3 regions of the Streptomyces sp. NPDC005494 genome follow, and region 2 is predicted to be linked to each of the others. Evidence: riboswitches for the same ligand, from Rfam matches in the RefSeq annotation. Region 2 holds a riboswitch; each other region holds the start of a gene.
What was found. Region 2 has a riboswitch for cyclic di-AMP ahead of ACFYQ6_RS06040 (LysM peptidoglycan-binding domain-containing M23 family metallopeptidase). Riboswitches for the same ligand answer to the same signal wherever they lie in the genome.

Region 1: linked by a shared signal. The riboswitch ahead of ACFYQ6_RS20630 (M23 family metallopeptidase) and the one ahead of ACFYQ6_RS06040 (LysM peptidoglycan-binding domain-containing M23 family metallopeptidase) in region 2 are both predicted to bind cyclic di-AMP.
Region 3: linked by a shared signal. The riboswitch ahead of ACFYQ6_RS27710 (transglycosylase family protein) and the one ahead of ACFYQ6_RS06040 (LysM peptidoglycan-binding domain-containing M23 family metallopeptidase) in region 2 are both predicted to bind cyclic di-AMP.

The regions. Positions count from the first base shown of each region.
Region 1 covers NZ_JBIAJR010000006.1:430,969-435,657, reverse strand. The annotation lists gene ACFYQ6_RS20635 (PrsW family intramembrane metalloprotease) at 1-410, shown strand, start outside; gene ACFYQ6_RS20630 (M23 family metallopeptidase) at 640-1,677, opposite strand; cyclic di-AMP (ydaO/yuaA leader) riboswitch at 1,689-1,841, opposite strand; gene ACFYQ6_RS20625 (PP2C family protein-serine/threonine phosphatase) at 2,074-3,231, opposite strand; gene ACFYQ6_RS20620 (MerR family transcriptional regulator) at 3,363-4,109, opposite strand; tRNA gene ACFYQ6_RS20615 (tRNA-Met) at 4,247-4,320, opposite strand; gene ACFYQ6_RS20610 (hypothetical protein) at 4,525-4,689, shown strand, end outside.
Region 2 covers NZ_JBIAJR010000002.1:3,724-8,412, reverse strand. The annotation lists gene ACFYQ6_RS06050 (STM4011 family radical SAM protein) at 1-100, shown strand, start outside; gene ACFYQ6_RS06045 (SGNH/GDSL hydrolase family protein) at 105-932, opposite strand; gene ACFYQ6_RS06040 (LysM peptidoglycan-binding domain-containing M23 family metallopeptidase) at 1,098-2,012, opposite strand; cyclic di-AMP (ydaO/yuaA leader) riboswitch at 2,017-2,205, opposite strand; gene ACFYQ6_RS06035 (tyrosine-protein phosphatase) at 2,608-3,432, shown strand; gene ACFYQ6_RS06030 (DUF6126 family protein) at 3,465-3,635, opposite strand; gene ACFYQ6_RS06025 (XRE family transcriptional regulator) at 3,721-4,335, opposite strand; gene ACFYQ6_RS06020 (aspartate aminotransferase family protein) at 4,396-4,689, opposite strand, start outside.
Region 3 covers NZ_JBIAJR010000010.1:283,612-288,300, forward strand. The annotation lists gene ACFYQ6_RS27700 (cytochrome P450) at 1-1,024, shown strand, start outside; gene ACFYQ6_RS27705 (transglycosylase family protein) at 1,130-2,131, shown strand; cyclic di-AMP (ydaO/yuaA leader) riboswitch at 2,423-2,594, shown strand; gene ACFYQ6_RS27710 (transglycosylase family protein) at 2,595-3,281, shown strand; gene eno (phosphopyruvate hydratase) at 3,775-4,689, shown strand, end outside.

The DNA.
Region 1 (4,689 bases), on a different contig from region 2:
GGGGTATGGCCCGCGACATGGCCAGGCACTGGCACAGCCACCCCGACCGGAACCGGGGCAGGGCCGCGGCCCGTGCCGTCGCCGAGTACGAGTCGTTCGCGACGTCCCTGGCCATGCTCCGCCGAAGGGCCCGCCACGACGGCGCGGGGCCGGAGTTCGCACTCCGCGAGCAGGAGCTGCTGCACCACCTGTGGCAGCGCCGGGCCGTCGCGGGCCCCGCCCTGACGTACGCCGCCCACGCGACGGGCCGGGTACGGCCGTCCAGGCCGGCCGCTCCGCAGCCGTTCCCCCGTCAGTTCTCCCACGGGACCGTCGCGGCGCAGCAGCCGCCGGCGCCGCATCGCCACTACGGCGGCTACAACCCCTACCTGGAGGACGGTGCCGGCCACCGCGCTCCCCCGCCGTCGTGAGCCCGTCAGGACTGCGAGCGTGAGCTCAGCGAGGGCCCGCACGAACCCGACGGCACAAACGAACGAGCACACACACGGTCCGACGGCATGAACGACCGGGACACACAGGGTCCGACGGCATGAACGACCGGGACACACAGCCGGGAAACGCCGAACCGGCGGCCCTGACGTCGGGGGGTTGTGCGTCAGGGCCGCCGGGGTCCGGTGCGCCGCGTGACGGCGCGCGGGTTCAGATCGTGAGGCCCTTACCGCGCAGCCAGGCCATCGGGTCGATGCCCGTGCCGTCAGCGGTGTGGATCTCCAGGTGCAGGTGCGCGCCGGTCACATTGCCCGTCGCCCCGACGCGGCCGATGGTCTGGCCGGTGGTGACCTTCTGACCCGCGGTCACGTCCATCGAGGACTGGTGGCAGTACCAGACCTCGGTGCCGTCCTCCAGCTCCAGGACCGTGCGGTAGCCGTACGAACCGGAGTAGCCGGCGGACTTCACCGTGCCGCTGTGGACCGCCTTGACCGGCGTACCGGTCGGGGCCGCGAAGTCCAGCCCGGTGTGGTAGCCGGAGGACCACATCGAACCGGCCTGACCGAAGCTCGAGCTGATGTAGTACGAGGAGGTCGGGACGGCGTAGCTGGCGGCGAGCTTGGCGAGGCGCTCGGCCTCCGCCTTCTTCTTCGCCGCCTCTTCCGCCGCCTTCTTCTTCGCGGCGGCCTCGGCCTCGGCCACGGTCTGCTGCTTCGCCGCCTGGGCCGCGGCTGCCTCGGCTGCCGCCGTCTCCTCGGCGGCCCTGGCCTCGGCATCGGCTCCGGCCTGCTGCTGCTCGGCCTGCTGGAGGATGCGGGCGCGCAGCGCCTCGCCGGCGTCGGTGGTTCCCTGCTCGGCCTCGGCTGCCGTGATGCCGGCGGAGGTGAGGGGGGAGGAGGCGACCGTCTGCTGGTCCGCGTCGGAGTCGCCGGACATGAACGCGCCCACGCCGGGAAGGGACTTGGCGTCGGGGAGATTGTCCGCGATGGAATCGGGAAGGGAGATGGAGACCGGCGGCTTGCTCTGCGCGGTGGCCATGCCACCCGCTCCGACGGCCGCGATGACGCCGACGCCGAGGACGGTGGAGCTACGGGCGAGACCGCGCTGCTTGGCTACACGGTGCCGACCGCGTACGGGACGGATGGACTCCTCGGTGGGGTTCCATTCCTCCCAAGTCCTGTCCTCGGTACCGAGGCTGTCGGTCCTGAAGGGTGACGGGGCCTCGGGGGCAGGCTGATTCGACGCCACGTGGGCGCACTCCTTTCCTTCCTTCTCGCCTACCGGGTTAGCTGACGGGTTCGGAGCAGGAAGGTCTCCTACGGGCCCCTTCGTCTCTCACGAGACACAGGTGCCCGATTCACCCCATGTAGGTGGTTCCCCGGTTCCCTTGCGGAATTCGGCGCTGCGCACGGTGCCGCCTCTTGCGACGACAGGTACAACCGCGCTGCGTTATCGAACGTTAATAGACACCCGGGTCCGATTCCAAGCTGTTCCGGCAGATCGTTCACGGCCTTGGCCTGGACTTTCAGGGGTCAAACGGGCTCAAACGGGCGAGTTGAGCGGCCCACGACACGCTGTCAGTTTCTGATGGTGTGTCAAATGTTATCGGAGAGGTGCCCCGCGATTACGGACGGTCGCTGTCCGTCATTCACTGTCCCGCCCCACGATCTTCACGGTCGTCCGCCGCTCCGGCTGACCCCGGGACGGCCTGCCGACCGCGAGCAGCGCCAGGTCGTCCGTCGACCGGCCCCCGGTGTGCAGACGCACGTCGTCGGTGAGTGCGGACAGCAGCTCCTCCGGCCCCGGAAAGATCCGGCCACGCAGCCGTGCCTCCGGGTCGTAGAACACACCGTGCGCGTCCCGCGCCTCCGACAGGCCGTCCGTGAACGCGAGGAACGTCGCCCCCGCCGGCAGCGGCCACTCGTCCGCACGGTCCGGCCAGGCACCCAGCCCCATGCCCAGCGGCAGGGCCGGCACGGTCGGCGCCAGCGCGTCGACCGCCCCGTCCGGTTGCAGGACCAGCGGCTCGGGGTGCCCGCGGTTGACGACTCGCAGGGTCTCCGAGCCGGCCGGGATCTCGGCGAGCACGGCGGTGACGAAGCCCTCCACGGAGTCGAACCCGCCGCGCCGTGAGCCCTCCCGCGCCAGCGCCCGCTCCAGCCGCTGGACCACCCCCTCGATCGAACGCTCCTGCTCGGCGGCCTCCCGGAACGCCCCGATCACGACGGCGACCGCCGCCACCGCGTCCAGTCCCTTGCCCCGTACGTCCCCGAGCACCAGCCGCACCCCGTAGGGCGTGTCCGTCACGGCGAACAGATCACCGCCGACGAACTCGTCGGCCTGGGCCGGCTCGTAGCGCGCCGCGACCTGCAACCCGCCGATCCGTGACTCGGGCGTGGGGAGCACGGCGCGCATCGCGGTCTCCGCGATGACCCGGGCCGAGGCCAGCTGCTCGTTCCCACGCCGCACGACGCCGTTGATGACGAGAGCGAGTACGGACACCGTCAGCAGGGTGAGCAGGTCGGTGAGCGGTACGACCTTGAAGAGCAGGCCGTCCGAGATCCGGATGGCGAGTACGACGAGGACCGCGGCCACCGCGGTGCGCACGGTCGAGGCCAGCGAGAAGAACGGGGCGGCGATCAGCGGGGCCGCCGCGAAGAGCGGTACGGCGGACACCTCGGTCGGCGTCAACAGGTCGAAGACCACGCCGACACCGATCATCAGGGCGGGCAGCGCGCGCACGAAGCGCCGGGCACGGGCGTTCCCGGCAGCGCTCGTTCGCCGTCCGTCCCGCTTCCCCACCTGTGTGCTCCTGCCCGGTCCGTCCACGGCTGCGGACGGTACCGCGCCCCACCCAGGCTCGCCGGAGCCGCGCCGAACCGCGACCCGTCATCGGCCGAAGGGAGGAGCGCGCCGGGGCCCGCCCCCGGAGGTCAGCCGGTGAGCCGGTGCCGCGCGTAGATCGTCAGTGCATCCCGTACGAAGACGGCTGTTCCGTCCCCGTACCGATCGTAGTTCCTCGCGAAGCGCGGATCGGCGACGTACATCTCGGCGATGCCGGTTACATACGAACGGGTGGGTTCCATGGTCACCGCGAGCCACTCGCAGTGCCGGCGCGCGATGTCCTGCGCCTCGTCGCAGCCCGCGTCGAGACCGGCCGCCCTGGCCTCGCCGTAGTCCCGGGCGATCCACTCGTGCTCCTCCTGGAAACGCGCGCGCCCGTCCGGGCCCAGTCCTTTCCACCACCGGTCGCCGCGCTGGTACGCCTCGCGGCCCCAGCGCTCGGTGACCTCCTGTTCGTACACCGTGTGATCGAAGCCGTCGAACACTTCCTCGGCCATGAGCCCTTCCCCTTCCTCGGTCCTGTGGAGAGTGGTCCGCACCGAGGCGATCTGCCGCCCGATGCGCTCCCGCTCCTGCTCCAGCAGCCGCAGATGGGACCGCAGCGCCGCCGAGGTGTCCCGTTGCCCCTCCAGTACGTCCTTGATCGCGGGCAGCGAGAGTCCCAGCTCCCGCAGCAGCAGGATGCGCTGGAGCCTGACCAGGGCCTCCTGGTCGTAATAGCGGTAGCCGTTGGCGCCCGTACGGCTCGGCGTCAGGAGGCCGAGGTCCCCGTAGTGCCGGAGCGTCCGGCTCGTGGTGCCGGCCTGCCGGGCGATTTCCTGGATGGACCACTCCATGCGGGAAACGGTAGATCTTTACGTAACGTCAAGGTCAAGCGCGCGGCGCGGGCACACGACAGAGGCCCGCAGCGCGGACGGCGCGGGCACACGACAGAGGCCCGGATCCTTGGAAGGATCCGGGCCTCTGTCTTCAGTAGCGGGGACAGGATTTGAACCTGCGACCTCTGGGTTATGAGCCCAGCGAGCTACCGAGCTGCTCCACCCCGCGTCGTTGTGGTTGTAACTCTACGCCATCCGGGACGCGGTCCTGACCACTCCCGCCCGCGCCGCCCCCGGAGGCGAGGCCCCTCGTCACCGGCCCGTCGCGCCAACAGAGGGTGCGCCGGGCGCAGTTGGCAGGCATAGTGCCGTGCCCAAGGGGGTTCTCACGCCCCCCGAACTCGCTTCCCGCCTGTCTGGAGGGCCTCCTGCCATGTCCACATCGCACAGACCTGCCCGAATCCCCGGTTCCGCGCCGTCACCCGTACGTGCCTCTCTCGTCAACGGGCTGATCGGCGCCGCGTTCGGCGCGGTGATCAGCGCCGCCGTCAACTACCTGCTCGTCGGTGTGCCCGGCAGCGCCTCGGTCAACGCGCTC
Region 2 (4,689 bases):
GCCGTCGGGGACGCACGCCCGTCCGGGGCGGGATGCGGCCCCGGACGGACTCGTGACACCGGGCCCTGCCCGGCGTCCCCTCCCGATCGTCACGCGCTGATCGGTCAGAGCGGGAGCAGGTCGGGACGCTTGGCCGCGACGTGGTCACCGGAGGACTCGCCGCGCAGCCGCCGGCCGATCCAGGGGACGAGGTACTCACGCGCCCACTGGATGTCGTCACGGCGTACCTCCAGCGGCCCGCGGTGCGCCTGCGGGGGCCACGCCTGGTCCGGGTCGGCCGGCACGTCGAGGCCGAGGACCTGGGCGGCGCGCAGCGCGACCCGGGTGTGTCCCTCGGGCGAGAGGTGCAGACGGTCGTTGTCCCAGGCGCGCCGGTCCTGCACGGACCGCAGGGACCACAGGTCCAGGACCGGGCAGTCGTAGCGGTCGGCGATGGACCGGACGTGCGCGGTGTACATGGCGATCTTGCCGCGCAGGTGCTTGAGCACCGGGATGTCGCGGGTGTCGAAGCCGGTGGTGACCATGACGGTGCCGACCGTCTGCGTCAGCTCGGCGACCGCGCGTTCGAAGCGTTCTGCCACGTCGTCCGGGTCGGAGCCGGGACGGAGGATGTCGTTTCCGCCCGCGCAGAAGCTCACCAGATCAGGTGCCAGCTCCTTGGCGCGGGGGACCTGTTCCTCGACTATCTGGTCGAGGAGGCGTCCGCGTACGGCGAGATTGGCGTACCGGAAGTTCCCGTGCGTGTCGTCCACAGGAGCGACCACCGCGTGCGGGACCGGGAGCCGGTCCGCGAGGAGGACCGCGAGCCGGTCCGCCCAGCCGACGAGCGCACCGTCCGGGCCAGGGTCCCCGACGCCTTCGGTGAAGCTGTCGCCAATCGCTGCGTACGACCCGATGATGCCTCGTTGGTTGTTTCTCGAATCGTCTGCCACAAGCGCTTATCCTGCACCTTCGAATGTGACCTACGCGACCGTAATAAGGGGTTGACGGGTGGTGAGAAAGACCACCCGGTCAGTTTTTGGTAAAGCCGGAATAAGAAGAGGGGCGGTGCGCCGTGGCGCACCGCCCCTCCTGCCTCGCCCTCAGGGCGCCGGGTCTCAGATGGAGACGCCGTGCGAACGCAGGTAGGCGATCGGGTCGACGTCCGAGCCGTAGCCCGGGCCGGTGCGGACCTCGAAGTGGAGGTGCGGACCGGTGGAGTTGCCGGTGGAACCGGAGAGACCGATCTGCTGGCCACCGGTGACGGTCTGGCCGGCCGAGACCTCCAGCGAGGACAGGTGGGCGTACTGCGAGTACATGCCGTCGCTGTGCTGGATGACGACCTCGTTGCCGTACGAGCCGCTCCAGCCCGCCGAGACCACGGTGCCCGGGCCGATGGACCGGACGCTGGTGCCGGACGCGGCCTGGAAGTCGGAACCGGTGTGGTAGCCACTGGACCAGCTGGCGCCCGAGGCGCGGTACTGGGTGGTGACGTTGGGGTTCTCGACCGGGGCGGCGTAGCCGGAGGTGTTGCCCTCCGACGCGGCGGACTCGGTGGAGGTCGTGGTCGCCGTCTTCTCCGCCGGAGCGGCAGCCTTCTCGGCAGGGGCGGCCGCCTTCTCGGCCGTCTCTGCCTTGGAGGGCGCGGCCTTGGAGGGCGCGGCCTCCGCGGAACCGGACGCCTTGGCTCCGAGAACCAGCTTCATGCCCGGCTGGATCAGGCTCGGGTTCCCGCCGACGACCTCGCGGTTGTCCTTGTAAAGCTTCTGCCAGCCGCCCTTGATCTTCTTCTCCGCCGCGATCTTCGCCAGGTAGTCGCCGGCGACGACGGAGTAGGTCTTCGGGGTGCTCTTGGCCGCGGCGGGCGCGCTCTGCGCGGCCGTCTTGGCGGCCGGTGCGGACTGCTCCGCCGCGTTGGCGCCGGTGGCGCCGATCAGCGGCAGGGCGAGAACGGCGCCGCCGGTCCCCACGGCGAGGATGCCGCGCGAGATCGGGCTGGTCCTGGTACGGCGGTGCTTACCCTTTGCGGGCATGGGGCATTCCTCTCCGGCGCCTGCGAGGTGAGCTGTCGGGTGCGGACTGGAGATGCCCGGCCGCGCGGTGCGCGACTTGACCCCGAGCCGGTTCCGGATCCCTCCGGCCGGCGGCTTACCTGGTTCCCCCGCTCCTGCCACACGTGTGTCGGTGCGGATTCCGGACGGCGGCAGGATTAGGCGTTCCATCCGGATTGACCGTGACCGTAAGCGAGCCGGGTCGCCGGGAACAAGCCACGGATTGCGCACCGGAATCGGCGCTTCAATTTCCGCGCGGAATTCCCGTCACCCTCCGTGGATTACGGATCTTGGCATTCCGCGCGGCGTCAGGAATACCCACCGGCGGCTCCGCCACACACCGTCACGGATATGATCCCGCTCACCCACCTCACACCATCTCCCGTACAAGCAGAGCATGTTCGACTAAATACACCAATACGGACATGTCATTGCTTTCACTGACCAACCCATACGACCGGTCACCCCATTTCACCGAGCCGCGCCCGAGACGATTGGCAGGTGCAGCCATGTCGTATCGTCGCGAGCGTGCCCCCGTCGGCGAGCGGCGCCGACGCCAGACACCACAGGAGCCCTTGTGACGCAGCTGCCAGAGGTCCCGCCGGCCGGCGCCGGGACGACGGACGTCGAGCTGACCGGTGTCCGCAACTTCCGTGACGTGGGCGGCCTCCCCACCGTCGACGGCGGCAGGGTCCGCTACGGGCGCCTCTACCGCAGCGGCCACCTCGCCCACGCCACCCCCGAGGACGCCGCCTTCCTCTCCGGGCTCGGCCTGCACACGGTCTTCGACTTCCGCAACGCGGCCGACCACAAGCTCGACGGCCATGACGTGGAGCTGCCGGGAGTCCGGAATGTCAGCATTCCCCTCTCCGACCCGGCCGACGGTGCGGAGTTCTGGCGACTGGTGCGCGACGGCAACATCCAGCAGCTGCGTTCGATCCTGGCCGACGGCAAGGGCACGGCGCGGATGGTCGCCTCGTACCGCGCGATCATCAAGGACCGCACCGCCGAGCACAGCCGTGTACTGCACGCGCTGGCCGAGGACAGTGTGCCCGCGTTGATGCACTGCGCCGCGGGCAAGGACCGGGCTGGGCTGTCCGTCGCGGTCTCGCTGCTGGCCGTCGGGGTCGAGAAGGAGGCCATCGAGGCCGACTACCTCAAGTCCAACGACGCTCACCGGCGCTACAAGGTGCGGCGGAGCGACACCTCGTCGGCAGGGATGTCGGACGAGGTGATGGAACTGCTCAATCCGCTCTTCGGCGCCCACCCGGACTATCTCGCGGCGGCGTTCGAGACCATCGAGGAGGTCTGGGGCGGCACGGACCGCTATCTCCTCGAAGGACTCAAGATCGACGCGGCCACCCGCGCGAAGCTGCGCGAGCGGCTCGTCGAGGACGCCTGAGGCCGGCGGTCAGCCTCCGGACGCCACAGCGGTCACTTGCCGGCCACGCTGAAGAGGAGGAAGAGGAAGGCCGCGACGACGTGGCCGGCCACCAGGTAGGCGAAGAGCCGGATGACGACGCCGCGAGGCATCCTCCGCTCGTGGGTGTCCGCGCTCTTCTGCCTGCGCGGGGTCAGCGGGTCGTAGTGCTCCGAATCGGACATGACGGTCCTCTCTTCCGGCCGCGGGGGCCGGGGTGACAAGGGGTCGGCAGGCTGGGGCGCGTGCCGGACCGGCGACGGTGCCGGATCAGAGACGGTGAGCCCCGCCGCCGAGGCACAGCTCCGCGGTGGGGCTCTGCAGCAGCGTGTGGACGAAGAGCAGCCGCGCCCCGCCGACGTCGAGCGCGGCGATCCTGTGCGGGGTGAGCGAGTCGAAGTGCGCGCTGTCACCCGGATCGAGGTCGTGCACGGTGTCCCCGAGCACGACGCGCAGCCTGCCGTCGAGGACGTACAGCCACTCCTCCCCGGGGTGCACACGCACGAGGTCGCCCTCGGTGCCGTACGGCACACGCACGCGCAGCGCCTGCATCGCCCGGCCCGAGCCTCCGGCCTGCCGGTAGAGCCAGCCGCCGTCGCCGCCAGGCGCGCCTTCGAGGGGACCGCCACGGACGATCGCGTCACGTTCGGGCGGCATCTCGCCCAGCAGCTCGGAGACGGTCGTACCGTAGACCCTGGCGAGTCCGAGCAGCATGGGCAGCGAGGGCTGCCTCCGGCCCGTTTCGAGCCGGGAGAGGTGGGCGGGCGAGAGTCCGGCCCGCCCGGCCGCGGCCTCCAAGGTCAGACCGCGGTTGCGGCGCAGGTCACGCAGGCGTGGCGCAACCCCTGGAAGCTCGTCGGCCACCCCTTCGTCAGAAGGATTCATGACTCCATTGGGCCAGGATCTTTCCTCTGAGGCAAGTTTATTGCCTCAGAGGCAAATCCCTCAGCGGTTGGCGACGGCCTGCTTCACCAGCGTCCTGCCGAAGTCCCACATCAGCCCGCCACCACTGTGCGCGTCGTCCATGACGGCAGTGAACGCGGTCACGAAGCGGTCGACCTCCGCCTCCCCGATGACCAGCGGCGGGATCAGCTTGATCACTTCCAGATGATCGCCGGAGACCTGGGTGAGGATGCGGTGCTTCTGGAGCAGCGGCACGACCACCATCTGCGCGAAGAGACCCTTGCGCGCCGCCTGGAGCATCGTCCAGCGGCTGCGGAGCTTGAGCGAGGAGGGACG
Region 3 (4,689 bases), on a different contig from region 2:
CAAGGCGGAGCTGATGACGCATCTGCTGAACATCGACCCCCCGGACCACACCCGGCTGCGCCGGCTGGTGTCCAAGGCGTTCACCCCGCGCCGGGTGGTGGAGTTCGCGCCCCGCGTGCAGGAGCTGACGGACCGCCTCATCGACACGTTCGTGGAGGAGGGGAAGGCGGATCTCATCCACGACTTCGCCTTCCCGCTTCCCATCTACGCGATCTGCGATCTGCTCGGAGTGCCGCGCGAGGACCAGGACGACTTCCGTGACTGGGCGGGCATGATGATCCGGCACGGCGGCGGTCCGCGCGGCGGGGTGGCCAGATCGGTCAAGAAGATGCGTGGCTATCTCGCCGAACTGATCCACCGCAAGAGGGAGAATCCCGGTGACGACCTGATCTCCGGGCTGATCCGGGCGAGCGACCACGGCGAGCACCTCACCGAGAACGAGGCCGCCGCCATGGCCTTCATCCTCCTGTTCGCCGGCTTCGAGACGACCGTGAACCTCATCGGCAACGGCACCTACGCGCTGCTGCGCAACCCCTCCCAGCGCGCACGCCTGGAGCGGTCGCTCGCCGCCGGGGAGACGGACCTGCTCGCCACGGGCATCGAGGAGCTGCTGCGTTACGACGGGCCGGTGGAACTCGCGACGTGGCGGTACGCCACCGAACCCGTGACGCTGGGCGGACGGGAGATCGCGGCGGGGGACCCCGTCCTGGTGGTGCTGGCCGCCGCCGACCGGGACCCCGAGCGCTTCCAGGATCCTGACACGCTGGATCTCGCGCGGAGTGACAATCAGCACCTCGGATACGGACACGGCATCCACTACTGCCTGGGGGCGCCGCTGGCCCGGCTGGAGGGTCAGGTGGCTCTCGCGACGCTGCTCCGCCGCCTCCCCGACCTGCGGCTCGCTGCGGAACCTGCCGATTTGCGGTGGCGCGGCGGGCTCATCATGCGTGGACTGCGCACGCTTCCCGTGGAGTTCCGGCCGGGGCGCTCCGGCGAAGAAAGTGACAGCCTGTCAACTCCGTGACTTTCACGTGATCTCCGCTGCATCGACTTGTGACACACGTTCGAGTAGGGCTAGGTTCACCGTTCGACTCACCCGTCACATGTCAGTCACACGGAAGGCAATCCCATGGGCTCCGCGACCGGCAGACACCGTCGCCCTCGCCAGGCACCCGCCATCGTCGTCGCCGCAGGCGTCACCGGATCGGCCATCGCCATCCCGCTGCTGGGCGCGGGCGGCGCGCAAGCCGCCGAGGCCACGACCTGGGACCGGGTCGCGGAATGCGAGAGCGGCGGTATGTGGAGCGCCGACCTCGGCAACGGCTACTACGGCGGACTGCAGTTCTCGCAGGACACCTGGTCGGCCTACGGCGGTACCGCCTACGCGCCCCGGGCCGACCTCGCGAGCCGCTCGCAGCAGATAGCGGTCGCGGAGAAGGTGCTGGACGACAAGGGCCCGCAGGCCTGGCCCAGCTGCGCCGTGATCTCCGGGCTCGCCCTGGACGGGACGCTGCCGGGCATCGACCCGGGCGGCGAGCCGTCCGACGGGTCCACGGAGAGCCCGTCCCTGTCCGGGACCCCCTCGTCCAAGGCCTCGGCCCAGGCGGACGCGGCCAAGGGCACCGAAGGGAAGACCGAGGACACGTCCGAGGGCGGGACGGACGAGGCCGGCGGGGCCGACTCCTCGGCGAGTGCCGACGCCTCGCCGTCCGCCACCCCGTCGCCCGAGGAGTCGGAGACCGCCGGCACCTCGAAGGGGGACGCGGCGAAGGGCGGTAAGCACCGTGGCACGCCCGCGCCCGAGTCGAGCGCGGAGTCGGACCTGGAGGACGGGCGTGAGTCCGGTCGGCACGCCTCCCGTGGCGACGCGGACGCGCGCCAGGACGCGGACGGCTCGTACACCGTCCGTACGGGCGACAACCTCTGGGCGATCGCCGACGCGCAGGAGCTCCCGGGCGGCTGGCCCGCGCTCTACGAGGCCAACAAGGACGAGCTGGGCTCCGACCCGGACCTGATCCTGCCCGGCCAGAGTCTGGACCTCGACCTCACGGCGGAGGCAGAGGACACCCAGGACACGCAGGATGCGAAGGACGGTCAGGATGCCCAGGCGAAGGCCTCGGCGGACAACTGATCCAAAGCGGGAAAACGCCCCTGAATCAGGGGTAGTTCAGAGGCCTATGTCCACTTATGCGTAAGTGAGACATGGGTCTCTTTGCTGTCATCGGGGCGCCCCGTCCGTCCGGTCCGTCCATATTGGCTCCGACCTGCGCAAACGATCCGCGGCCCCGCACCAGTACGTGCTGATTAGCCGTTATGTCCATCTTTGAAAGTAGGGGTTGGGTGTGTTTACGGTCGGAGCCGCTCGCACCGCGGGCACCTTCGACCGTCACGCCGAATCCTGCCGTCGGCCGAAGGGGAACCGACGCGTAAAGCGCCGTAGGCAGGAGCGGGGGACCCAGGTAGGCGCCGGGCCCGGCCGTCGGAAGACGGGTACGGGTACGGCTCGGGGTGAAGTCGTCCGCGAGTGCGGGCGACCGGGCAACTCACAGGCCCGAACCCGACAGCTCACCTCGTAGGCGTCGGTGAGGAGAACCATGCTGCTTTCCAGCAAGGGCAAGCACCGTCGCCCGTCCAAGGCCGTCCGTGTCGCCACCCTGGCCGGTGTCGCCGGTGCCGCCGTCGCCGTGCCGCTGATGGGCGCCACCAACGCCTCGGCCGCCTCCGTCCAGACCTGGGAAGCCGTCGCCCAGTGCGAGTCCGGTGGCAACTGGTCCATCAACACCGGCAACGGCTACTACGGCGGTCTGCAGTTCTCGCAGTCCAGCTGGGCCGCCGCCGGCGGTACGCAGTACGCCGCCCGTGCCGACCTGGCCACCAAGAACCAGCAGATAGCCGTGGCCGAGAAGCTCCTCGACCTCCAGGGCCCGGGCGCCTGGGCCTGCGCCGGCGCCGGCGGCCTGACGAACGACGGCGTGGACCCGGGTGTCGACACCGGCTCCGGCACGGCCGAGAAGGCCCAGCCGGAGCGCACGGCCGAGCAGCCCGCCTCGCGCAGCGAGACGCGCACGGAGCCGAAGGCCGAGAAGACCGTCACGACCCCGACCGGCGAGAAGGTCGAGAAGGGTGACGGCGAGTACAAGGTGAAGGCCGGAGACACCCTCGGCAAGATCGCCGACGCGAAGAAGGTCAAGGGCGGCTGGGAGAAGCTGTTCGAGCTGAACGACGACATCGTCGACGACGCCGACCTGATCTTCCCGGGTCAGCAGCTCCACCTGAAGTAGCCGGGACCACCTGAAACGGTCAGGTCCCACCTGAGGTGGATCCGGGTCCCGCGCCCTGAAGCGGTACGGGTTCCACCGAAGCGGTACAGGTTCCATCCGGAGTGGTCCGGGGTTCCTCCTCCTGCCCCGGAGTCCCGGCCCGGCGCGCCCACCCCCCTGCGCGCCGGGCCGGGGCCGTGTCCGGCGCCGCGCAGGCGCCGCGGAACCGTCCACGCAACCCCCTCGGAACCGTCCACGGAGACCCTTCGGGGCCGGACGCGGCACCGCCGGGCGGCCCCGGCCGTCGGGGCCCGCGGGACGCGCCTTCGTTCAACTGTTGTAGTTACTTGCCAGTAAAATTCTGGAGCTTTGCCCGTAATGCAGGTCCTTGGGTCCTTTTTCGTCCCAGGGGACGGGCGGACGGCCGACGGATCAGGCAGAGCCGGTTAGGCTCGTGCCGCAAGGCCACAGTGACCCTGCACAACCAGTGTCAGATCCCAGAAGGAGATGCCTCGTGCCGTCCATCGACGTCGTCGTAGCCAGGGAAATCCTCGACTCCCGGGGCAACCCCACGGTCGAGGTCGAGGTTGGCCTCGACGACGGCAGCACGGGACGTGCTGCTGTTCCGTCCGGCGCCTCCACCGGTGCGTTCGAGGCCATTGAGCTTCGCGACGGTGACCCCAACCGCTACCAGGGCAAGGGCGTCGAAAAGGCCGTCCTCGCCGTGATCGAGCAGATCGGCCCGGAGCTCGTCGGTTACGACGCCACCGAGCAGCGCCTCATCGACCAGGCGATGTTCGACCTGGACGCGACCGAGAACAAGGGCTCCCTCGGCGCCAACGCCATCCTCGGTGTCTCGCTCGCCGTGGCGCACGCCGCGTCCGAGGCGTCCGACCTCCCGCTCTTCCGCTACCTCGGCGGTCCGAACGCGCACCTGCTGCCCGTTCCGATGATGAACATCCTGAACGGCGGCTCGCACGCCGACTCCAACGTGGACATCCAGGAGTTCATGATCGCGCCGATCGGCGCCGAGTCCTTCTCCGAGGCCCTGCGCTGGGGTGCGGAGATCTACCACACGCTCAAGAAGGTCCTGAAGACCAAGGGCCTGTCCACCGGTCTCGGCGACGAGGGCGGCTTCGCCCCGAACCTCGAGTCCAACCGCGCCGCCCTCGACCTCATCCTCGAGGCCATCAAGGAGGCCGGTTACGTCCCCGGCCGCGACATCGCGCTCGCGCTCGACGTCGCCGCGTCCGAGTTCTACAAGGACGGCGTCTACGAGTTCGAGGGCAAGTCCCGCTCGGCCGCCGAGATGACCGAGTACTACGAGGAGCTCGTCTCCGCGTACCCGCTGGTCTCCATCGAGGACCCGCTGTACGAGGACGACTGGGCCGGCTGGAAGGTCATCACCGACAAGCTCGGCTCCAAGGTG